3 regions of the Mesorhizobium sp. M8A.F.Ca.ET.181.01.1.1 genome follow, and region 3 is predicted to be linked to each of the others. Evidence: predicted binding sites of a transcription regulator. Region 3 holds the regulator's gene; each other region holds the start of a gene.
What was found. The regulator PhoB, encoded in region 3, activates phosphate uptake and scavenging genes when phosphate is short. The targets are predictions, from matches to a motif close to TGTCATNNANCTGTCAT.
Positions count from the first base shown of each region.

Region 1 (8,053 bases), on a different contig from region 3:
TGGTCCAGAATGGCTGGAGAGCGGTGGTCCGAGGACCTGTGCGATCAGGCGTTGTCTTCGCCGCCTTCGAACTCGGCATTCGGATCGAAGAAGTTTTCCGGCCGCGCATTGTCGTTGATGTCGTCGCCGTAAATGGCTTCGGCGGTGGTCAGCGTCTCGCCCTTGGCCTGGCGTTCGGCCTCGTCGGCCGTGCGGGCGATGTTGAGCGTGATGGTGACTTCGACTTCCGGATGCAGCGCGATCGCCACATTGGTGAGGCCGATGGTCTTGATCGGCTGGTTGAGCTGGATCTGGTTGCGGTTGACCGTGAAGCCCTCCGCGGTCAGCAGGTCGGCGATGTCGCGGGTCGACACCGAACCGTAGAGCTGGCCGGTCTCGCCGGCCGAACGCACCGCGATGAAGCTCTTGCCGTCAAGCTTTTCGGCGACCTGGGCCGCTTCCGACTTGCGTTCAAGGTTGCGGGCTTCGAGTTGGGCGCGCTGGCCCTCGAACTTCTTCTTGTTGGCTTCGTTGGCGCGCAGCGCCTTGCCCTGCGGCAGCAGGAAATTGCGGGCAAAACCGTCCTTGACCTTGACGGTATCGCCCATCTGGCCGAGGCGGGAAACGCGTTCGAGAAGAATGACGTCCATGGCTATGTTCCTTTTGGTTGGGCGTCCGTCCACGAGGCCGACGCCGAATTCTCTGGAACAGGTCAGGAAGCAAAAGGGCGTTGCCGCCGGTGTCGCTGTCCTGCCTGTCGCGGCAGTTAGAGGTTATTGACCTCAACTCGGGATTTGATGGCTATCCGGTCATGCCCGTCATGGCCGGCGACAGGAACGGGCGGCGAACCGCCCGTTCGGAAGAATTAGCGAACCACGTAGGGCAGCAGGCCGAGGAAACGGGCACGCTTGATCGCCTTGGCGAGCTCGCGCTGCTTCTTCTGGCTGACGGCGGTGATGCGCGACGGCACGATCTTGCCGCGCTCGGAAATGTAGCGCTGCAGCAGGCGCACGTCCTTGTAGTCGATCTTCGGTGCGTTGGCGCCGGAGAACGGGCAGGTCTTGCGGCGGCGATGGAAAGGGCGCCGGGTCGGGATCTGATTGATGTCGACCATTATTCTGCACCCCCTTCAAAACCTTCGCGCGGACGGCGCGGACCACGGTCGCCGCCTTCGCGATCGCCGAACGAACGCGGGCCACGATCGCCGCGGTCGCCGAAGCTGCGCGCCGGACGATCGCCACGGTCGCGATCGCCGAAGCCACCGCGCTCGGAGCGCTCTTCGCGCTTCTGCATCATGGCCGATGGGCCTTCCTCATGCGCCTCGACCTTGATGGTCAGGAAACGCAGCACGTCCTCGGACAGACCCATCTGGCGCTCCATCTCGTTGAGCGCTGCCGGCGGGCAGGTGAGGTCCATCAGCGTGTAGTATGCCTTCCGGTTCTTGTTGACCCGGTAGGTGAGGGACTTCAGTCCCCAGTTCTCGACCCGGCCGACGGACCCGCCATTTGCTGCGATGACGCCCTTGTACTGTTCGACAAGCGCATCGACCTGCTGCTGCGAGAGGTCCTGCCGGGCAAGAAACACATGTTCGTAAAGAGCCATTATGGTTCAGTGCCTTTCTTCGTTTCTCTCCCGGTTCCCGGCGGCAAAAGCCTCTGCAACTTCTCTGACCCGCATGTGCCTCGAAAGGCGCGGGAAGAAAGGAGCATGACGAGACGGTCGAGAGCGGAGACACGGGAGGCGGAAGCGCTTCTGGCTTCACACGAAGGTTCTCGAAAAAACCTCCGGCCCTCCGTTCAGCCCCCAGCTGGGACCGGCAGATTGGCGGCGTCTATATAGCAATCCACCGATAAGGCAAGGGCAAGCGGCGTCCCCGATGTCGCAACCACCAGAAAATCAAGCCGCGGCGCCAGCAAGGCCCGGCGATTTTCCCCGGCAACCGGACCTTAACCACAATGTCAGGTTGCGCAGGGTTGCCCTCCGCCGTCAACGGTCGATTCATTATGAAAGGTGCAAAAGCCCGGACAGCCGTGCATGACAAGCGGCAAGCATTTTCGGGGGTAAGGATGCTTCTCAACAGGTTCTGGCGCTCGAAGAGCGGCAATTTCGCGCTTCTCATGGGATTGGGGCTACCCGCCATTCTGTCGGCAGTGGCCTTCGCGACCGATGTCTCGACCATGATGCGGGCGAAGAGCAACCTGCAGAACGCGATCGATGCGGCAAACCTTGCCTCCTCGCATCTTGGCGATCTCGACATGACCCGCACCGATGCTTTCGACCGCTATTTCCAGGCCAACATCGCTGGCCATGGCGAACTCGTCAACGCGCAGGCGACCCTGACCGTCGACAGGGGCGTCAATTTCATCAAGACCAAGGCGGTCGCCTCGGCCGACGTCAATCTGAACTTCGCTTTCCTGTTTGGCCAGAGCAAGCACATCGTGGTCGATGCCTCGGCGGCCGAGTCCAATAACCAGCTCGAAGTCGTGCTGGTTCTGGACAATACCGGCTCGATGGCTGGCGCCCGCATGACGGCTCTGAGGACGGCGACGAAGTCGTTGCTGGATACGCTCGAATCGACAAAGTCGCCGACGCGCCAGGTCCGTGCCTCGCTGGTTCCCTTCGTCACGGCCGTGAACGTCAATGGCGACGGGTTCGATCCGTCCTGGATCGACATGGACGGCAAATCCTCGACCAACGGTATCAATTTCCCCGTCATCGACGGCAAGCGCCCGAACCACATGGCCCTGTTCAGGCAGCTCAAGGACACCGGATGGGCCGAGCCCGGATGGAACGACACGGGATGGAAGGGCTGCGTGGAGGCGCGGGCCGGCGCCTACAACATTTCCGACACGCCGCCCGACCCGGCTAAGCCCGACACGCTGTTCGTTCCCTATTTTGCGCCGGATGATCCGGGAGATGCGCAGATGCCGTCCAGTTCCTATGGCAATGAGGCAAAGTACTACAACAATTCCTATCTCAGCGACGCCAGCGACACGGTCAAGCTAGACAAACAGAAAGGCGACAACCGGCTCGGCATCGACTTCAGCGGCCTCGACAGCGATCCCGACAAAGCCACCAAGGAACAGGTTGCCAAATATGTGGCGCCGGCCAAGGAACTTATCACCGAGACAGGAACTCCCGTCACCGTTGGTCCCAACCGTTCCTGCCCGACCCCCGTCGTTCCCCTGACCGACGATTTCGACAAATTGCGTAAGGCGGCGAGCCAGATGACGGAATGGAACGGCTCCGGCACCAACGTCTCGGAGGGGCTGTCCTGGGGCATGCGGGTGCTCTCGCCCGGCGCGCCCTATACCGGCGGCGCGCCATTCAAGACGCCTGGCGTCAGCAAGATCGTACTCCTGCTCACCGACGGTGAGAACGTCGTCTACGGCGCCAGCCAGCAATCGACGAAGTCCGACTACACATCCTACGGCTATCTGGCGGGTGGCCGCTTCGGGTCGGACAATCAGACGACGGCGGCCCGCAATGTCGACGGCTGGACGAAGAGCGTCTGCACGCAGTTGAAGAACCAGGGCGTGCAGATCTACACGATGGTGCTGCAGTCCGACACCGCTGCCAACCGCACGCTTTACAGCGCCTGCGCTTCCGATCCGAGCGATTATTATGCCGTCAACGATCCGGCCAAGCTGCCGAATGTTTTTCAGCAGATCGCCAACAAGTTCTCGAAGCTGCAACTGACGAATTGAGCGCCCGATGCCGAGAGCGCGCGATACATCCGGGGGGTCCAGACCTCAACTCGTGTGGGCGACAACCTTGTCGACCGTCTCGGGGAAGAAGTCGGGCGCGGCATGGCGCTTGCCGAACATCATGTCGTACTGGATCAGCCGGAAGTCGCGGATCGCCGGGTCGATCTCTTTCTGACGCGACCAGTCGGCCGTGGCCGCGCCGGCCGGCGTGAGCAGCAGGTTGCGGTCGACAACGCGATAGCGCTCCCGCATCTCGCCCAGGAAGCCGGTGTAGTAGGGGTGGGTGATGCCCGCGGCGGTGAGGATATGATAGGGCAGGAACGCAGGACTCACCGTCCCCAGATTCTCGACCGGGCCCGAACGGTTCGACCAGATGATCAGCGGAGTCGCGTGATGTTCGAGAGCGGCCTCCGGCGTCGGTTCCTTGCGGGGCGCGACGTTGTCCTTCAGGAAGCCGGTCTCGACATAGACCGGCCCGAGCGGCGGCAGGTGGTCACCGAAAAAGGCGACAATCGTTGGCCGCTCGCGCGTCTTGGCCCATTCGATCAGCCGCTCGAGGCCGCGGTCCGCGTCGGCTGAACCCTCGGCGTAGGAGAGCAGCGAGTCACGCGCCCACTGGCTGATCGGCGCCTGCACCGAGTGGGTCGGGTTCGAATAACGGTTCGGCTCATACGGGCCATGGTTCTGCAGGCTGACCGCGAAGAAGAAGACGGGGTCGTCGCTGGCGTCGGCTTCGCGGATGATCTCGTCGGTCATCGCGGCGTCGGATGCCAGCGGTCCGCGCTTTTCCATGGGCGGCAGCGTTTCTTCCGATTTGAAGTCGTTGAAGCCGAAATCGGCATAGACGGCGCCGCGATTCCAGAACCAGTTGGTGCCTGGATGGATGGCGCGTGCCCTATAGCCTTCGCTCTTCAGGAAGGTCGCCATCGACGGCGTCGGGGTGCGTACATATTGCTGGTAGGGGATGCTGCCGGCCGGCAGGAAGGCGTTCGAGAACCCGGTCAGCGCTTCGAATTCGATATTGGCGGTCATGCCGCCGAATTCGGGCGAGAACATCGAGCCCGAGCGGAGCGACCGCACATTGGGGATCGGATCGGGCGTGATGGTGACGCCGGGCAGCTTGGTCGAATCCCAGAAGGATTCGCTCATGACGATGATGATGTCTGGCTTCTGGGCCGGCACCGAGGCGCTCACATCGGGCCTGTCGATCGCCGCGATTGCCTTGTCGGAATAGCCCGGCGGGGCAGAGACGTGCGCCATCGGCACGTTGAGCGCGAAGGCGAGCGCAAAGCCGTTGGAGGCGTAGTTTTCCTTCTGGTCCCACATGATCGGGATGATCTGCAGCCGGTCCCTGGTCCACGAGAAGGTGGCGTAGTCCATGATTGAGACGAAGAAGGCGAGCAGCGGCACCGCCAGCGTCAGCCGGGCGAGGCGGCCCTTGTGGCTGAGGGCTGGAACCTTGCGGCGCCAAAGACGCCAGCCGTAGACGAGCAGGGACAGGCCGACCACGATGCCCGCGACCATGGCGAGCGCGGTCATTGGCCGCTCGCGCACCAGCAGCGGCAACAGCGCGAAGATCTGTCGGGCGTAAAGGAAGTCCGTCGGATAGAGCGGGTCGCCGAGATAATGCGACTTCTGGTGGCCGACAAAGGCCAGCGATAGGGTCAGCGGCGCGACGATCATCAGGCTTTGATGACTGCGGCCGAGCACGGCATCGAGGCCGATCAGGACCAGCGCGAACACGACGATGGTGGTCCAGCCCGGCTTGAACGGCTGCAGGAAGAAGGAAACGGTGCCGGCGACATCACCGCGCACGATCAGTTCGATGGCGAACACCATGACGGCCGAGATCGCCAGGCTGATCAGCCCGTAGCGGACGACCGGCCATCTCCGGCCCGGCAGATAGCCGGTGGACGGATCGTCTTCCAGGAATTGCGGCGCGGCGTTGCCGGCACGTTTCGAACTCTTTGCCACTTTAACTTCCCACCCAAAGACAACCCACGTCATTCGATTGTCATATAATTGTCACGCAAAGCTAGCGCCTGTGACGGAAATAAGAAGAGCCAGCAAACGATTCGTGAGCGGTTTTCATCAGGTGTGATCGCCAAAAAGCCCTTTCGGAACAGGCACTCGCTCAAGGATACGGCCCTCGGCATGGGCTGAAGTGGCTTGACTTGGCGGCCTGCCTTGCGTCACAGGCAGGGAAAATTCGTAGTATCACGCAAGCAGAACCAGTCTGGGGAGCCCTCGCATGGCCGTCGCATTTACCTTTCCAGGACAGGGCAGCCAGGCTGTCGGCATGGGCAAGGACCTCGCCGATGCCTTTCCCGAAGCGCGCAGGGTCTTCCAGGAAGTCGATGATGCGCTCGGCGAAAACCTGTCGAAGCTGATCTGGGAAGGTCCCGAAGAGACCTTGACGCTGACGGCCAACGCGCAGCCGGCCCTGATGGCGGTATCGCTGGCGGCGATCAGGGCGCTGGAAGCGCGCGGTTTCTCGCTGAAGGACCAGGTCGCCTATGTCGCCGGCCATTCGCTGGGCGAATATTCGGCACTCGCCGCCGCCGGCTTCGTTTCCGTCGCCGATGCCGCTCGTCTGCTGCGCATTCGCGGTAACGCCATGCAGGTGGCGGTGCCGGCCGGCGAGGGCGCCATGGCGGCGATCATCGGGTTGGAGCAGGCCGATGTCGAAGATGCCTGCGCCGAGGCCGCTAAGGGCTCGATTTGCCAGATCGCCAACGACAATGGCGGCGGCCAGCTGGTCATCTCAGGTGCAAAGGTCGCGGTCGAGCTGGCAGCGAAACTGTGCACCGATAAGGGCGCCAAGCGTGCGCTGATGCTGCAGGTGTCGGCGCCCTTCCATTCGGCGCTGATGGCGCCGGCGGGCAACGTCATGCGCGAGGCGCTTGCCGGCGTGGCAAAGACCGCGCCAGTCGTTCCCGTCGTGTCCAACGTATCGGTGCAGCCGTCGACCGATCCCGACGAGATCGCCGGGCGCTTGGTCGAGCAGGTGACCGGTCGCGTGCGCTGGCGCGAAACGGTGGAATGGTTCGGCGCCAACGGCATCACCACGCTTTACGAGATCGGTGCCGGCAAGGTGCTTTCGGGACTGGCTCGCCGCATCAACCGCGATATCGCCACCGCGTCCGTCGGTTCCTCGGCCGAGGTCGAGGCGGCACTTGCGGCGCTTGCATAAAGCGCCATTTGAGACCATCCCTATAAGGGGCGCCCTCTTCTCAACCTGGAGACAAAAATGTTCGAATTGACCGGCCGCAAGGCGCTTGTCACCGGCGCATCGGGGGGCATCGGCGAGGCGATCGCCAGGGTGCTGCATGCGCAGGGCGCGATCGTCGGCCTGCACGGCACGCGCGTCGAGAAACTGGAAACGCTGGCCTCCGAACTGGGCGATCGGGTCAAGCTGTTCCCGGCCAACCTGTCGAACCGTGACGAGGTCAAGACACTCGGCCAGAAGGCGGAGGCCGATCTCGAGGGCGTCGATATCCTGGTCAACAATGCCGGCATCACCAAGGACGGCCTGTTCGTGCGCATGTCGGACGCCGACTGGGATACGGTGCTGGAGGTCAATCTCACCGCCGTTTTCCGGCTGACCCGTGAACTGACCCACCCGATGATGCGCCGCCGCCATGGCCGCATCATCAACATCACATCGGTGGTCGGCGTGACCGGCAATCCCGGCCAGGCGAACTACTGCGCCTCCAAGGCCGGCATGATCGGCTTGTCCAAATCGCTGGCGCAGGAAATCGCCACCCGCAACATCACCGTCAACTGCGTCGCTCCGGGCTTCATCGAATCGGCGATGACCGACAAGCTCAACGAGAAGCAGAAAGAGGCGATCATGACGGCGATCCCGACGAAGCGCATGGGCACCAGTGCCGAAGTGGCGTCCGCCGTTGCTTATCTGGCTTCGAACGAGGCCGCCTACGTAACCGGGCAAACCATCCACGTGAATGGCGGCATGGCGATGATCTGAGCGAGCTCCGGCAGCAACATCGCCGCGCTGTGAAAACCCACCATTTCGGCTTGGACCTCGGCAATTTTTCGTGTAATGCGGCCCGCAACCCGGCGGTTCGGGCAAAAACCGGTCCGTGGCCGTTGCGTTTCCGGCAGGACCATCTTTCAGCTTGATTAGCGGCATTCCGCCCGCTAACGAAGACAGACAAACAAAAGACGAGGATGCCCCAAATGAGTGACACCGCAGAGCGCGTCAAGAAGATCGTCATCGAGCACCTTGGCGTCGATGCCGACAAAGTGACGGAGCAGGCGAGCTTCATCGATGATCTGGGCGCTGACAGCCTCGACACGGTTGAACTCGTCATGGCGTTCGAAGAAGAATTCGGCGTCGAGATCCC
Region 1 covers NZ_SRTV01000002.1:225,075-233,127, forward strand. Annotated here, with positions in the region: gene rplI (50S ribosomal protein L9) at 45-629, opposite strand; gene rpsR (30S ribosomal protein S18) at 845-1,093, opposite strand; gene rpsF (30S ribosomal protein S6) at 1,093-1,581, opposite strand; gene EN824_RS09410 (pilus assembly protein) at 2,046-3,686, shown strand; gene EN824_RS09415 (LTA synthase family protein) at 3,732-5,693, opposite strand; gene fabD (ACP S-malonyltransferase) at 5,938-6,879, shown strand; gene fabG (3-oxoacyl-[acyl-carrier-protein] reductase) at 6,937-7,674, shown strand; gene EN824_RS09430 (acyl carrier protein) at 7,887-8,053, shown strand, end outside.
Region 1: a site for PhoB is predicted at 5,699-5,715, ahead of EN824_RS09415 (LTA synthase family protein). Genes of this name have one in related genera too.

Region 2 (8,053 bases), on a different contig from region 3:
CGGCGATGGAGAGACGGGCAACCCGCGTGTGCACCATGCCGACATCGAACGCGCCGCAGGCCATGAACGGCAGCGCCTTGCCCGACACGTCCTGATGCGTCGTGCGTTCCAGGATCTTGCGCGCATTCGGTCCGGTCAGCAGGAATCCGCTCATCACATCCGAAATGTCGGTGACCGTGACGCCTGCTCCCGCGTGGCTCTCGAACCAGCGCAGGTGAAATTCCCGGAGATAGTAGGAGCCCATCAGCCAATAGTCGCCGCCGCCCCAGTTGATGACGGTGAGATCGCCCTTCAACCGCCCGTCCGGCCCGAGCATCGGCGCCAGCCGCGCCTGGCCGGCTTTCGGCAGCCGGCAGGCGAGCAGCCGGTCGAGCCACGCCTCGGCGCCCGGCCCTGAAATCGCGTAGCGCGAATAGGCCGAGATATCGATGAGGCCGGCGGCACGGCGCACCTGCAGCGCTTCGTCGCCGACGATGTCGAAGGCGTTGGAGCGCTTGAGCGTCGTGTTCTCGCGAAAACCCATCGGCGCGAAATAGGCCGGGATTTCCAGCCCCCAGGAGGCCGTCCATTCGCAGCCGGCAGCAGCCATCCCGTCATAGGCGCCGGGGCGTTTCAGTGGCCGGCCCGCCGGCAATCGCTCATTGGGAAAGGTCATGACGAAGCGGCGTGAATAGAACTGGCGCGTCGTCTGCCTGAGATATTCGCGGTTGGCGGCGAAGGCGCCATAGCGGGCGATGTCCATGCCGAAGATGTCGGCCCGCGGCTCGCCATAAATCATCCATTCGGCCAGCGACTTGCCGACGCCGCCGCCCTGGCTGAAGCCGGCCATGACGCCGCAGGCGACCCAGTAATTTTTCAGGCCGCGCACCGGACCGACGATCGGATTGCCATCGGGGGTGAAGGTGAAGGCGCCGTTGACCCATTTGCGAATGCCGGCCGTCGCCAGGCAGGGAAAGCGTTCATGCGCCTTGGCGAGTTCCGGGCTGATGCGGTCGATGTCTTCCGGGATCAGCTCGATGCCATAGTCCCACGGCGCGCCGTCCATGTTCCAGTGCTTCGGGTTCTGCTCGTAAACGCCGAGCAGCACGCCCTTGCGCTCCTGGCGCAGGTAGGAAAAGCCGTCGAGATCGACCGCGAGGCCGATTTCGCTGTCCAGCGCCGCGATCTCCGGAATGTCCTCGGTGACGAAATAATGATGCTCCATTGGCGTCACCGGCAGGTCGACGCCGGCCATGCGGCCGAGCTGCTTTGCCCATAACCCGCCGGCGTTGACGACATGCCCGGCAACGATGGTGCCCTGCTCGGTGACGATGTCCCACTGGCCGTCGGTGCGCGCCTTCAGCTCGACCACGCGGTTACGCAGGATGACATCGGCGCCACGCTTCTTGGCAGCACCCGCATAGGCATGCGTCGTGCCGTAGGGATCGAGATGACCTTCGTTGGAATCGTGCAGGCCGCCGAGCACGCCGGTGACGTCGACGATCGGGCAGATCGCCTTGATCTCGTCGGGCGTAACCAGCCGGGCGGTCTCAATGCCAACCGATTGGAACACCGCCCACGCCGATTTCAGCCACTCCCAGCGCGCCGGATCACTGGCGATGTTGACGCCGCCGGTCATGTGCAGCCCGATATCCCAGCCGGATTCGGCCTCGATCTCGCGGTAGAGGTTGATGGTGTAGTCCTGCAACGCCGCGACATTGGGATCGGCGTTGAGCGCATGGAACCCGGCCGCCGCGTGCCAGGTCGAGCCGGCGGTCAGTTCGGCGCGCTCGATCAGCGCCACATCGCTCCAGCCGAACCGCGTCAGGTGGTAGAGCACCGAGGCGCCCACCACGCCACCCCCGATGACAACTGCGCGGTAGTGCGACTTCAAGGCTTCCCTCCCGGTCTGTCAGAGGCAGCACCATATACGCGCTGTACATAAGTGTCTAGTACGCTGAATACTGCAGATGGACGGTCAACAATCTCATGCCGTCCAGCGTTTTCATCGGCACTTGGAGATCGCCGCTGGTCGGCGTCGCGCACTGTCACGCAAGCATCATGTTGACGCCTTAGATCGCTTTCGGGGAGGCATGCACGGCATCATCGATGCGGCACCTCTTTCCGTTTGTCCTTCGGCCGCTCCGGCATGCTTCGTCACAAAGAGGATTGTCCATGAAACACCTGCACCGAACCGCCTCGCTCGGCGTCGCGTTGGCCTTGTTCACCGCCCTCACCCCGGCGCTTGCCGACGGCGTGGCCTACGTCAACAAGGGCCTGGTCGGCGTCGGCCGCATCCCGGCCGACCAGCGCGACAAGTTCGGCGAGACCTTCGGCTCGGGCTCCGGCATGGCGATCGACACATCCGGCTGGACGCATGATGCGGGCACCTACAAGGGATCGCTCTGGCTCCTGCCCGACCGTGGCTACAATGTCGCCGGCACCACCGACTACCGGCCGCGTCTCAAGACCATCGGCATCGAGTTCACGCCTGTCGCGCCAGGCGCTGCTCCCGCCGCCGGCCAGGAGCAGAAGGGCGTCAAGGCGACGCTTGCCGACACCATGCTTCTCACCGACGACAAGGGCGCCGATGCCACCGGGCTCGATCCGCTGTCGGATGTGCGCCCGGCCGCCGGCGACATGCCGATGCTGCCCGTCGCCACCAACGGCAAGCTCGCTCTCGACAATGAGGCCATCGTGCGGCTGCCCGACGGTTCGATGTTCATCTCCGACGAGTACGGCCCCAACATCTACAGGTTCTCCGCGCAAGGCCGCCTGATGTCGGCGACCCAGCCGCCTGCGGCCCTCGTGCCGATGCGCAAGGGCGCGCCGAACTTCTCCTCCGACAATCCCGGCCCGGGCGCCGCCGACCCCGATCCGAAGGATCCCGAAACCGGACGCCAGAACAACCAGGGCCTCGAGGGCATGGCGATGACGCCGGACGGCAAGTTCCTGATCGCCGTGCTGCAGTCGGCTCCGAGGCAGGATGGCGGCGATTCACCCTCGACACGGCAGAACACCCGGGCGCTGGTCTATGATGCCTCCGACCTCGCCCATCTGAAGCTCGCGCATGAATATGTCGTGCCGCTGCCGGTGTTCAAGGATGCCAAGGGCAAGACCAAGGTCGCCGCGCAGAGCGAGATCGTGGCGCTTTCGGACACGTCCTTCCTGATGCTGGCGCGCGACAGCGGCAACGGCCAGGGCCTGAAGAAGGGTGACGCGTCACTCTACCGCCAGATCAACATCGTCGACCTGTCCGGCGCGACCGACATCGCCGGCGGGCCTTTCGATGCCGCCGACAAGCCGGTCGCGCCCAAGGGCGTGCTCGACCCGTCGGTGACGCCGGCCAAGCTGACACCGTTCATCGACATCAACGACGCCGCTGAGCTTGGCCGCTTCGGCCTGCACAATGGTGGGGCGAAGGACCACAATGAGCTCTCGGAAAAGTGGGAAGCGATGTCGGTCGCCAGCGTCCTCGATCCGAAGCTGCCCGACGACTATTTCCTGTTCGTCGGCAACGACAATGACTTCCTCGCCCAGGACGGCTTCCAGGTCGGCGCCCCCTACAAGGCCGATGACGGCGCCGATGTCGACACCATGTTCCTGGTCTATCAAGTGACGCTGCCCGGCCTCGCCAGGAAGTAATCGCATTCAAAGGCGGACGCGCCCAGCGCGTCCGCCTGGATGGCACCATCAACCAAAAGGCCCGCTCCCGGAGACGGTAAAGCGGACCACCTACTTTTGCGCGAGTTTTGGTTTTCCACTCAGGTATATTTTCTTGTAGCCCTCGAAAATCGTCTCTAGATCGAATTTATCTTCCAACGCTGGAACAAGGTTCAGAAGAGACTTCATTCCTGACAGCAAAGAGAACGCCAGGATCGAGGCCGCTTCCTCAAGTTCGCTTTCGGCGATCGACGGTTCGATCTTCAGCTCAATCCAACCAGGCCGAATTTCATGGAGATGTCGAACGAGCGACGTCCAGGTCACATGCGCCGCGTCAGCGGAGATTTCCCGGTAGACATGGGTCTGCCTGGGAAAAGGTGTCTGTATGTCGGAAATTTGGAACCTTCCCTTTGCCCCAGCACTTCTCCTCAAGAACTCTTGCAAATGCTTTTCCGCTTCTTTTGCAAGCTTTCCGGCGCCGTTCGCCATAAATTTCTTGGCACGTGATCGCCGACTGACCTCGTCGTCGGATCGCAAGAGGTCGATGTATCCATCCTCCGTCTCAGCCAGAAACAGATGCAACGAGCATTCGATCGCCGAGCGGCAGGTCGATCGAAATGCAAGATCTCTACCAGCATCAACCAGAACTAATGCAGATTGTGTTTCGGAAAGCAGCCGAGCCAAGAGTGTTAGTGCTGCAGACTTTCTCTCAGCGCACTCAGCGTCATACAAGTCAACCTTGTCGAGCTCCAACGAATCGATGCTTCTTAAAAATTCGCCAAACCAATCGCGCCAAACTTTGCGTATAGGCATGGCTACTCCCCTTCCCGTCCCGTGTCGCCGACGTAGCCGTGTCCTGCCTTGCCCACTCATAGCTTGAGTTGTGGTAGCCAGCCAACCGGAGGCACCCATTACAGGTTGATCGGAATGCGGCGCAAAGCGACCCTCATTAAGTCCCTCATAAGTCGCACCCTAATCCTGCTCCGTAGCGTCATTGTCGCAAAGCGACTTCCTTAATGGGCACCCCTGTCGCTACCATGACGTAGCACTGTCGCTCGATGAATGAGATAGTAGCGACATGGAAAAGCAAATGACGATGTCGAACGGCGCCAAAATCAGGGAACTGCGGGAAGCGGCCGGCATGACCCAGGACAAGCTGGCCGCTATGAGCCGGGTCGACAGACGTACCGTCCAGCGTGCGGAGCAAGGAACACGGCTGCAGATGGAGACTCTGTCGAGCTTGGCTGCTGCACTGGGCGTGCTTGTCGCCAACATTATCGTCAACGGCGTCCGCCACGAAGACATCGACGATCTCGGCGCAAAGAGCCTTGTGGTACTAAATCGGGTCAGGTCCGGCATGATGTTGATGAATATTGTGCGTGACAGCTATGAGGGAACGATCTCATGCGAAGCTGAGCCGACCTCAGAGAACATCGAAGCCCTGTCAGCGGTCATCACGAAGCTCGAGTCGCTTATGCCTCAGCCTTGGGAACGGCCGCATCAGCGACTGTCATTTCCGCTGTCGGAAAGATTGAAGGCAGCAGTGGAGGTAGGCGAGCAGCTCAGACAACTCGAAGGATGGGGAATCGCTTTTTATGCGGGCACCTACACCGCCCGAACCCAAGTTCCGACGTGGGATGGTGATCACGGTGAAATGTTCATCTCCAGCCGGACCCCGTACGAGCTGGTTACTATCTGTCGCGTGATTGTAGCCCATTCCGGCCAGGGCGACCGCATCACGACTAAGGCCAATGACATCTTTGTCCCAACAAAGCCGCTCTCGGACGCGCCGACCGAAAACGACAAGAAGCCTTTGGACGACGAGATACCTTTTTAGTCCAATGTAGCTGAGCTGGATTGAGGTATCATCAAACCTGGGACATCCACGAGCTCTCTCAAGCGCTAACGGCGGCGTAATACGAAAGCAGGAAATGATTAACCACCACGGTCTATGGTCTCAGGCATGACGAAGAAAATCGTATCCTTTCGGCTCTCGGCACATGAGATCGAGCTCATCGAGAAAAGCGCGCGAAGATTCAAAGTGAGCCGTTCACAGGCTCTCAGCGCCGCCATTCGAGCGTTCGACCACAACTATATGGCTGAAGACGAAACCTTTGTTCAGCGAACTCCCTGGTGGTTTGAATCCCTTGATGGTGACACAAGATGAGCAAGCTGGATCCGAATAAGCTTATGATGGTTCTCGCAGTGATCACCCTCGTGGTTATTGCCGCGATGTCGGGATACAGGCTGCAGATCGGCCCCAGCGGACTGACATTTGAGCACGGCGGAGCTGCCGATGCTGCTGCAAACTCGAAGCTGATCGCCCGTAGCTATCCCATTGAGCAGTGCGGCCGGCCTTTTTTGGAGTCAGACCGCTTCGCTGCGGTAGTCCACAATTTCTTGAAAACCTACTTCAGGAACTCGGCGTCCTTCGGCACGCCCGCATCGATCGGCTCGGCCGTCCTGCTCGACACGGCCATGATCTTGCCGGCGGCCGACAGGTTGGGCCGCACGAAGACCTGGGCCGGGCCGTTGACGCGGCTGTAGAGGTCGATGATGTCCTGGTTCATGAAGCGCACGCAGCCGGACGACGCGTTCTTGCCGATGGAATCCCATTCCGGCGTGCCGTGCAGCCGATACATCGTGTCCTTGCCGTCGCGGAAGAGATAGAGCGCGCGGGCGCCCAGCGGGCTCTGCGGGCCGGGCGGCATGCCGTCCTTGTATTTCGCCAGTTCCGGCCGGCGCTGGATCATTTCGGGCGGCGGCGTCCACACCGGCCACTTCTTGCGCGCCTGGACCACGGCGCTGCCGGTCCATCCGAAACCGGCCTTGCCGAGACTGACGCCGTAGCGGATGGCCTTGCCGCCGTCGCGCACCAGATAGAGGAAATGCTCGGAAACATCGACGACGATCGTGCCGGGCTTTTCTCCGGTCGGATCGGCCACGACCTGACGCACGAACCTCGGATCGAGCTTGGCAACCGGGATGGCCGGCAGCTGATAGCCCTCATCGGTGCGCGCCGCATACATGCTTGCGGTATCGCCCAAAGCCGGCTCGCTTGGCGCGGCCGACGGTGGGGCCGGCGCCGCTGTCGGCGGCGCAACATCGGTCGTGGTGCACGCCGAAAGCGTCAGGGAAGCGGCCCCCAAAGCGGACGCGCCGAGAAACGCGCGCCGGTTCAGGCGCTCGGAAAAAATCGACCTGTCGGACATGAACCCCCCGGTTTATGCATAAGATCTCGCAAGGAATGCGGCCCCACGTTCAGGACCAATATCCCATTCCGGGAGATTTGAGAACATGATTGGATCAGGGCAAGCGGACTGCCGCCTTCAGTGCATCGCCCGCGATCAAGCCTAAAGCGCGCCGCGTCGAAACGGATTCACGCGTCGCGCTTCAGGGTGTTGCTTGATGCATGTCGTTCTCGCAAAACCGAGGTCACTTTCGCGCGACATGCATTGCACGATCGAACGGTCACCGCTCCTCGGCGTAGGGTGCATCTTGGTTCGGCCTGCGATATCGTCGCCGGCCCGAGTCACATTTGCCAGGTTACCCGCCATGGACGAAAAAATGCCCGCGCGTCGGCGCACCGGCGACCTGACCAGCGGCCCGATCCCGCGCACGCTGCTGCTGTTCGCCCTGCCGGTGCTCGGCTCCAATGTGCTGCAATCGCTGAACGGCTCGGTCAATGCCGTCTGGGTGGGCCGATTCCTCGGCGAATCGGCGCTGACCGCGACCTCCAACGCCAACCTCGTTCTGTTCCTGATCCTCGGCACGGTGTTCGGCATCGGCATGGCGGCCACCATCCTGGTGGCGCAGTCGGTCGGCGCCCGCGACCTGCCCGAGGCGCGCCGCATCGTCGGCACCAGCGCCACTTTCTTTTTCCTCGTTTCGGTGGTGTTCGCGGTCTGCGGCTGGATCTGGGTCGATACCATCCTGGGCGCGCTTGGCACGCCGGCCGACGCCTTGCCGCTGGCGCGCTCCTACCTGCGCATCATCTTCGTCGCCGTGCCGATGATGAACCTTCTGTCCTTCGTCATGACCGTGCTGCGCGGTGCCGGAGATTCCCGCACGCCCTTCATCTTCATGGCGCTGGCGGTGGTGCTCGACATCGTGCTCAATCCCCTGCTCATCCGCGGCATCGGCCCGTTTCCCGAACTCGGCATCGCCGGTTCCGCCACCTCGACGCTGATCGGCCAGACCGTGAGCGTCATCGCCATCCTCGTCGTGCTCTACGCGCGCAAGCATCCGTTGCGGCTGGCCGGCGCCAATCTCGCTCTGCTGCGCCCCGATCCGGCGCTGCTGCGCATCGTCGTCTTCAAGGGCGTGCCGATGGGCCTGCAGATGATCGTCACCTCGGCGGCGGCGCTGACGGTGATGGGCATCGTCAACTCCTATGGTTCGCAGGTTGCCG
Region 2 covers NZ_SRTV01000001.1:731,573-739,625, reverse strand. Annotated here, with positions in the region: gene EN824_RS03635 (FAD-dependent oxidoreductase) at 1-1,873, opposite strand, end outside; gene EN824_RS03630 (esterase-like activity of phytase family protein) at 2,155-3,624, shown strand; gene EN824_RS03625 (hypothetical protein) at 3,715-4,455, opposite strand; gene EN824_RS03620 (helix-turn-helix transcriptional regulator) at 4,733-5,479, shown strand; gene EN824_RS03615 (hypothetical protein) at 5,606-5,809, shown strand; gene EN824_RS03610 (L,D-transpeptidase) at 6,051-6,854, opposite strand; gene EN824_RS03605 (MATE family efflux transporter) at 7,210-8,053, shown strand, end outside.
Region 2: a site for PhoB is predicted at 2,026-2,042, ahead of EN824_RS03630 (esterase-like activity of phytase family protein). Genes of this name have one in related genera too.

Region 3 (8,053 bases):
GTTGTTGGCGGCCGCGTAGCGGTTCACGATGCCGATCGGCCATGGATAGGAGTTGGCCAGCCAGACCGCGCCCATGATGACGGCGCAGGTGACGGCGCCGAGCAGCGTCTCGGCCCAGACCGGCCGTAGCGGGAAGCGGAAGCGCTTGCGCTGCACGCGCCCGTTGAACAGCGCGAACACGACGGCCAGGCAGGCGACGATGCCCACGACCCAGCTCCAGGTGGCGCCGATCGATCCGGCCGGGCCGCCGCCCATCAGCTGGAAGGTGGCGTCGAGCGGTGCCACCGTCTGGCCTGACGTGACCCACCAGGCGGCGCCGCGCCAGACCAGCAGGCCGCCCAGCGTGACGATGAAGGCCGGCACTTCGAGATAGGCAATGACGAAGCCCTGGAAGGCGCCGATCAAAAGGCCGAGCGCCAGGCCGATGACCAGAGCCAGGACCCAGATCCATGGGTTGCCGAGTTCAAGCCCCACGAACCGAACCAGGAAATGTACCTGCGCAAAACCCATGACCATGCCGATCAGGCCCTCGGCGGAACCGACGGACAGGTCGATGTTGCGCATGACGATGACCAGCACCATGCCACAAGCCATGATGGCGACCGCGGACGTCTGCACCGACAGGTTCCACAGATTGCGCGGCGTGAGAAACGTGCGGCTGTCGAAATCGAGCGGATTGACGCCGAGACGCAGGCTCGAAATCACATGCAGCGCGACCCAGATCAGCAGCAGGGCGCCGATCATGCCGAGCATGCGGGTGTCGATCTCGGTCGCCTTCAGGAACCGGGCGACCGCGCCGAGTTCCGAGGCGCGCGCGGTATCGGCCTGCGGGTTGGACGTCGTATCGGTCATGATTTCCTCCAACCGGCTGGCCGTCTACGCGGATGCCGAAGCCAGCCTAGAAGCTATCCGCGTGATGCGGAAACACAAATCTTTTTGAGAAAACGCCGCGGCTTTGGGCCGCGGCGCCTTCATTTCTTCAAGCGGTCAAACTCAGTTGCAGGCCGCAACGCTGCCGGCGGCGACGCCTGCGCAGACTTCGTCCTTCTTGATCCAGCCGGCGTCGATGACGAGGTTGAGATTATCCTTGGTGATGGCGACCGGGGTCAGGAACAGCGACTTGACGGTGTTGCCGCCAGGCGTCGTGAAGTCCTTCACGCCGGCGATGTCGGTCATCTTCTTGCCGTCGGCGAGCTGCGAGGCGATCTCGGCGGCGTTCTTGCCGAGTTCACGCGCGTCCTTCCACACCGACACGGTCTGGGTGCCGAGCGCGATGCGGTTGAGCGCGGCGTGGTCGCCGTCCTGGCCAGAGACCGGCACGGTGCCGGCGAGCCCCTGCGCCGTCAGCGCCGCGACGACGCCGCCGGCGGTGCCGTCATTGGCCGCGACCACCGCGTCGACCTTGTTGTCATTGGCGGTGAGGAACTGCTCCATGTTCTTCTGGGCGTTGGCGGGCAGCCAGCCGTCCGTATAGGCCTCGCCGACATTCTTGATCTTGCCCGAGTCGATGGCTTCCTTCAGCACTTCCATCGAGCCCGAGAACAGGAAGTCGGCATTCGGGTCGGCACCCGAGCCCTTGATGAAGACGTAGTTGCCTTCAGGCTTCACCTTGAACACTTCGCGGGCCTGCATGCGGCCGACTTCCTTGTTGTCGAAGGTCAGGTAGAAGACGTCCTTGTTTTCGATCAGGCGGTCATAGCCGACGACCGGAATGCCCTCGTCGAGCGCTTTCTGCACCGCCGGACCGATGGCCGAGGCATCCTGCGCCAGGATGATCAGCGAATTGGCGCCCTGCGAAATCAGGCTCTCGACATCGGTCAGCTGCTTGCCGGGATTGGACTGCGCATCGGCGGAAATGTACTTGTCGCCCGCGGCCTCGATCGCCTTCTTCATGGCGGCCTCGTCGGTCTTCCAGCGCTCTTCCTGGAAGTTGGACCAGGAAACGCCGATGACCTTGTCCTTCGCCTGCGCGACCGACACCAGTGTCAGCGACATGGCGACACCCGCCAGGATGGCGGCTGTGAATCTCTTCATGATATCCTCCCTGCGCCGCGTATGGCGCGACCAAACTGGCCCGAAGGCCGGCACAAAGGCTCTATTTTTTCGAGCCTCGAAAAAACACTGGTCCATCGCCAGAACACTGTCAACATCGATTCTGATGGATTTTGAGGTGCCAGAAATTTTTTTTCGAGCCTCGCAATAAATAAATGACAGCACCGGCCGCTTCTGCCAGTGTTTGACCCTGTTGCCGGAGGTATTCGAGGGGGATCAAGAACCGCGGCAACCGGGAGGGAAAGCATGTCGGTGGGAATCCGCCACGACGATCTGCGCCGGCGCAACCGCGCAATGGTGATTGCAGCCGTGCGCCGGGATGGTCAGCCCTCGCGCACCGAGATCGCCGCCACCACTGGCCTCAGCCACTCGACCATATCGGCGATATCCGCCGACCTGATCGGCGAAGGTATCCTGACCGAAGGCAAGCCGAACGAGGCCGGCTCGCTCAAACGCGGCCGGCCGCAGGTTGGCCTCGGCCTCAACCCCGAGGCCGCGGCTGTGATGACCGTGGTGCTGTCGCTGAATTTCCTATCCGTCGCCGTCATCGATTATGCCGGCCAGGTGGTCGCCGAGGAGCAGCGCCGGCTGGACACGCTGACCATGTCGCGCGAGGCGCTGATCGGCGAATGCACGGCAATAGTGCGCCGCCGCATCGAGGACCCCGATCTCGATATCCGCAGTGTTGCCCGCATCGCGCTGGCGATCCAGGGCATCACCGACACCAAGGCGCGTGCCATGCTGTGGTCGCCGATCACGCCGCAGACGGACATTGCCTTCGCCGACATACTCGAAGCCGAATTCGGCATCCCCGCCACCATGGAGAACGACTGCAACATGATGGCGGTGGCGTTGCGCTGGCGCGACCCTCAACGCTACCGCGACGACTTCATCGCCATCCTGCTCTCGCACGGCATCGGCATGGGCCTGGTGCTCAAGGGCGAACTGTTCACCGGCACCCATTCATCGGGCGGCGAATTCGGCCACATGATCCATCGCCCGGGCGGCGCGCTCTGCCGTTGCGGGCGGCGCGGCTGCGTCGAGGCCTATGCCGGCAACTATGCCATCTGGCGTAATGCCAGGCAGCTTGGCGAGGACGCCGAACCGGTCGCCGATGTCAGCGACGCGCAGATGCGGACACTCGCCGCGACGGCAAGGGAGAAAGACGGACCGGAGCGCGAAGCCTATCGCAAGGCGGGCGAGGCGCTGGGCTATGGGCTGGGCAGCCTGTTCGCGCTGATCGACCCGGCGCCGGTCGCCATGGTCGGTGTCAGTGCCGCCGCCTTCGATCTGATCGAGCCGGCCTTGCGCGAGGCCATCGCCCAGACCGCCGGCGGCCAGCATTCGGAATCGATTTCCTTCGACACCGAGCCGAACGAACTGCCGCTCATTCGCGAAGGCTGCGCCATGCGCGCCTTGACCTTCGTCGACCAGGAGATTTTCGCGCCGGGCGTGCAGGCGAGAGGCAGTGCTGGGAAGAGCGTGGCCTGAGCGAACGCTCCGGTGAATCACCACCAATGCTGGAGGTTGGCCGAGCGCCCTCAAGGTCGTCATCCCTGGGCGGAGCAGCCGCGAAGCGGCGTCGCGGAGACCCTGGGATCCATGCCGTGACCTCGATCGTAGAGTGCAACGGCGCAGAATTCTGCACTGCGGCGACGCGTCGAGGTCCCGGCATGGATCCTCGGGTCTGCGCCGCGTCGCTTCGCTCCTGGATGACGAAGTCAGGGGCGTAGCCGCCCTCGACCTAGTCTTCCCTGATCGCGTAGCCCGCGCCGCGGATGGTGCGGATGACGTCGGGCATGCGGCCATTGTTGACCGCTTTGCGCAGCCGGCCGACATGTACGTCCACCGTGCGCTCGTCGATATAGATCGTCTCGCCCCAGACATTGTCGAGCAACTGGCTGCGCGAGAACACCCGGCCGGGATGGCGCATCATGAATTCGAGCAGCCGGAACTCGGTCGGTCCGAGCCGGATTTCGCTCTTCTTGCGATAGACCCGGTGCGATTCACGGTCGAGCACGATGTCGCCGACCTTGAGCACGCTGGACAGCACTTCCGGCTTGGCGCGACGCAGCAGCGCCTTGACCCGGGCCATGAATTCCGGCGTCGAGAACGGCTTGACCAGATAGTCGTCGGCGCCGGTCGAAAGGCCACGCACGCGGTCGCTCTCCTCACCGCGCGCCGTGAGCATGATGATCGGCAACCTCTCGGTCTCGGGCCGCATTCGCAGGCGCCGACAGAGTTCGATGCCGGAAACAGCCGGCACCATCCAGTCGAGCACCAGGAGGTCGGGCACATTCTCCTGGAGGCGGATCTCGGCTTCGTCGCCGCGCGTCACCACCTCGACCTGGTAGCCTTCCGATTCCAGATTGTAGCGGAGGAGCACGCCGAGCGGCTCCTCGTCCTCCACCACCATGATGCGTGGCGCGATCATTGGCAGATCATCCTATCGTCAAGCCGCCGGCGCCGACATCGCCGTCTCGTCCTGCTTCGGACGATTGGCGGGCAGTTGCGTTCCGGTCAGCACATAATACGCATTCTCGGCGATGTTGGTCACATGGTCGCCGATGCGCTCGAGATTCTTGGCGCAGAACAAGAGATGCGTGCAAGCCGTGATGTTGCGCGGATCCTCCATCATGTAGGTCAGCAGTTCGCGGAACACCGAGGTGTATTTGACGTCGATGCGTTCGTCGTCATTCCTGAGCTTGGCGAGGGCGGCGGCATCGCCGGCCGCATATTCCTCGACCACGCCCTGCACCTGGATCAGCACCAGCTGCGCCATGGAGTCGATCGAGTGCGACAGGTCGCGCGGCGTCGCGGTGAGGCCGACGGAACCGACACGCTTGGCGATGTTCTTGGCAAGGTCGCCGATGCGCTCGAGGTCGCCCGCCATGCGGATCGAGCCGACGACATGACGCAGATCGTCGGCCATCGGCTGGCGCTTGGCGATCAGGGTGATGGCGCGGTCGTCGAGTTCGCGCTGGCGCGCATCCATGATGGCGTCGTCGGAGACGACGCGCTGTGCCAGCGCGTTGTCGGAATTCAGCAGAGCCTTGGTGGCGCCGCCGACCATCGTGCCGGCGAGATCGCCCATGTCGCTGATCAGCCTGCTGATCTGTCCGAGATCCTCATCGAAGGCTGCGACTGTGTGTTCGGCCATGATCCTCGTCCTCGTATGCGTGATATCAGCCGAAGCGGCCGGTGATGTAGTCCTGCGTGCGCTTCTCACGAGGCGACGTGAAGATCTTCTCGGTCTTGTCGAATTCGACCAGTTCGCCCAGATACATGAACGCCGTCTGGCGCGACACGCGCGCCGCCTGCTGCATGTTGTGGGTGACGATGACGATCGTGTAGTCGGCCTGCAGCTCGTCGATCAGTTCCTCGATCTTGGCGGTCGACAGCGGGTCGAGCGCCGAGGCTGGTTCGTCGAGCAGGATGACTTCCGGCTTCACCGCCACGGTGCGGGCGATGCAAAGACGCTGCTGCTGGCCGCCCGACAGGCTGAGGCCGCTAGCGTTGAGCTTGTCCTTGACCTCGGTCCACAATGCCGCGCGCTTCAGCGCCTGTTCGACACGGCCGTCCATCTCGGACTTGCTGATCTTCTCGTAGAGACGGACGCCGAAAGCGATGTTCTCGTAGATCGACATCGGGAACGGCGTCGGCTTCTGGAACACCATGCCGATCTTGGTGCGCAGGAGATTGAGATCCTGCGAGCGGTCGAGGATGTTCTGGCCGTCGAGCAGCACCTGGCCGTCGGCGCTCTGCTTCGGGTAGAGCTCGTAGATGCGGTTGAAGACGCGCAGCAGCGTCGACTTCCCGCAGCCCGACGGGCCGATGAAGGCGGTGACGCTGCGCTCGGGCAGCGACAGGCTGATATCCTTCAACGCCTTCGACTGGCCGTAGTAGAAGTTGAGGTTCTTGACCTCGATCTTGGCCTTATCCACGGCCACTTCGGGCGTGTTCAACTCGGTGGACAACATCGGTTTCATCTGTCCTCTCTGCGTCCGGTAAGGCTGCGGGCGAAAATGCTCAGGCCGAGAACCGTCAGGGTGATTATGAGTGCGCCGGTCCATGCCAGTTGCTGCCATTCCTCATAGGGGCTGAGAGCGAACTGGAAGATGGTGACAGGCAGGCTGGCCATCGGCGCGTTGAGATTGCTCGACCAGAACTGGTTGTTGAGCGCGGTGAAGAGCAGCGGCGCCGTCTCGCCGGAGATGCGGGCGATGGCGAGCAATATGCCGGTGACGATGCCGGAGAGCGCGGCGCGGTAAGCGACAGATTTGATGACCACCCAGCGCGGCGCGCCGATCGCGGTGCCGGCTTCACGCAGCGCGTTCGGCACCAGGTTGAGCATGTCCTCGGTGGTGCGCACCACGACCGGAATGACCAGGATGGCCAGCGCAACGGCGCCGGCAATGGCGGAGAAATGTCCCATCGGCCGCACCATCAGCTCGTAGACGAACAGGCCGATGATGATCGATGGCGCCGACAACAGGATATCGTTGATGAAGCGCACGATGGTGGTGAGCTTGGAGAAGCGGCCGTATTCGGCCATGTAGGTACCGGCGAGCACGCCGATCGGCGTGCCGACGATCACGGCGATGATCGTCATCACCACGCTGCCGTAGATGGCATTGAGCAGGCCGCCGGCGTCGCCGGGCGGAGGCGTCATTTCGGTGAACACGGCCAGCGAGACGCCGGACAGGCCCTTGTAGAGCAGCGCGCCGAGGATAAGCGCCAGCCAGGCGAGGCCAATGCCGGCGGCGACGACGCACAGCGTCATCATCACGCCATTCCTGCGCTTGCGGCTTTGGTGAAGCGATGCGGCTGTGGACATCGGTCAGGCTCCCGTACGGGCGTCGATGCGCATCAGCATGTAGCGTGCGATGGCAAGGATGAGGAAGGTGATGACGAACAGGATCAGGCCGAGCGCCACCAGCGAGGAGGTGTAGAGATCGCCAACGGCTTCGGTGAATTCGTTGGCGATGGTCGCCGAGATCGTCGTGGCGGGCGCGAACAGCGAAGTCGAGATGCGGTGCGCGTTGCCGATGACGAAAGTGACGGCCATCGTTTCGCCGAGCGCACGGCCAAGGGCGAGCATGACGCCGCCCATGATACCGATCCGGGTATAGGGAATGACCACGCGCCGCGTCACTTCCCAGGTCGTGCAACCGATGCCGTAGGCCGACTCTTTCAGCACCGACGGCACCGTGTCGAACACGTCCTTGGTGATCGAGGTGATGAAAGGCAGGATCATGATGGCGAGGATCATCGCCGAGGTGAGCAGGCCGATACCATAGGGCGGGCCGGCAAACAGATTGTTGAGCCCGGGAACACCATGGAACAGCCAGATGATAAAGGGTTGCACCGTCGTCTGCAGGAACGGTGCCAGCACGAACAGGCCCCAGATGCCGTAGATGATCGAGGGGATGCCGGCGAGCAGTTCGACCGCCATGCCAATCGGGCGCCGCAATGCGCGCGGGCAAAGTTCGGTGAGAAAGATCGCGATGCCAATGCCGAGCGGCACGGCAATCAGGATGGCGATGGCGGATGTGATGATGGTGCCGTAGATGGGCGCCAGCGCACCGAATTTCTCGGTCACCGGGTTCCAGCTTTCCGTGGTCAGAAAGGAGAAGCCGAAGGTCGAGAGCGCTTGCCAGGAACCGGCAAACAACGAGATGGCGACGCCGCCAAGCAGGACCAGAACCAGGATCGCGGCGGCACGGGTCGCCGCATGGAAGATCGTGTCCGTCAGCGCGAAACGTCTGACGATCGCATCGCGCGAGCCCTTGATGGCTGGCAAGGCTTCCTGGACAGCACTCATGTCAAGCTCGACTCTTTGTGTTGAGAAAAAGGAGCGCCGCGCAAAGCGGCGCTCCTTCGGGTGATGTTACTCGCCAGCGTAGACCGGCTTGCCGCCGGCCTGGATGTCGGCCTTCCACGAAGCCTTGATCAGGTCGACGACGCTGTCGGGGATCGACACGTAGTCGAGCGCCTTGGC
Region 3 covers NZ_SRTV01000005.1:478,020-486,072, reverse strand. Annotated here, with positions in the region: gene EN824_RS20895 (sugar ABC transporter permease) at 1-852, opposite strand, end outside; gene xylF (D-xylose ABC transporter substrate-binding protein) at 994-2,034, opposite strand; gene EN824_RS20885 (ROK family protein) at 2,299-3,543, shown strand; gene phoB (phosphate regulon transcriptional regulator PhoB) at 3,797-4,486, opposite strand; gene phoU (phosphate signaling complex protein PhoU) at 4,505-5,212, opposite strand; gene pstB (phosphate ABC transporter ATP-binding protein PstB) at 5,238-6,041, opposite strand; gene pstA (phosphate ABC transporter permease PstA) at 6,038-6,889, opposite strand; gene pstC (phosphate ABC transporter permease subunit PstC) at 6,893-7,876, opposite strand; gene pstS (phosphate ABC transporter substrate-binding protein PstS) at 7,943-8,053, opposite strand, start outside.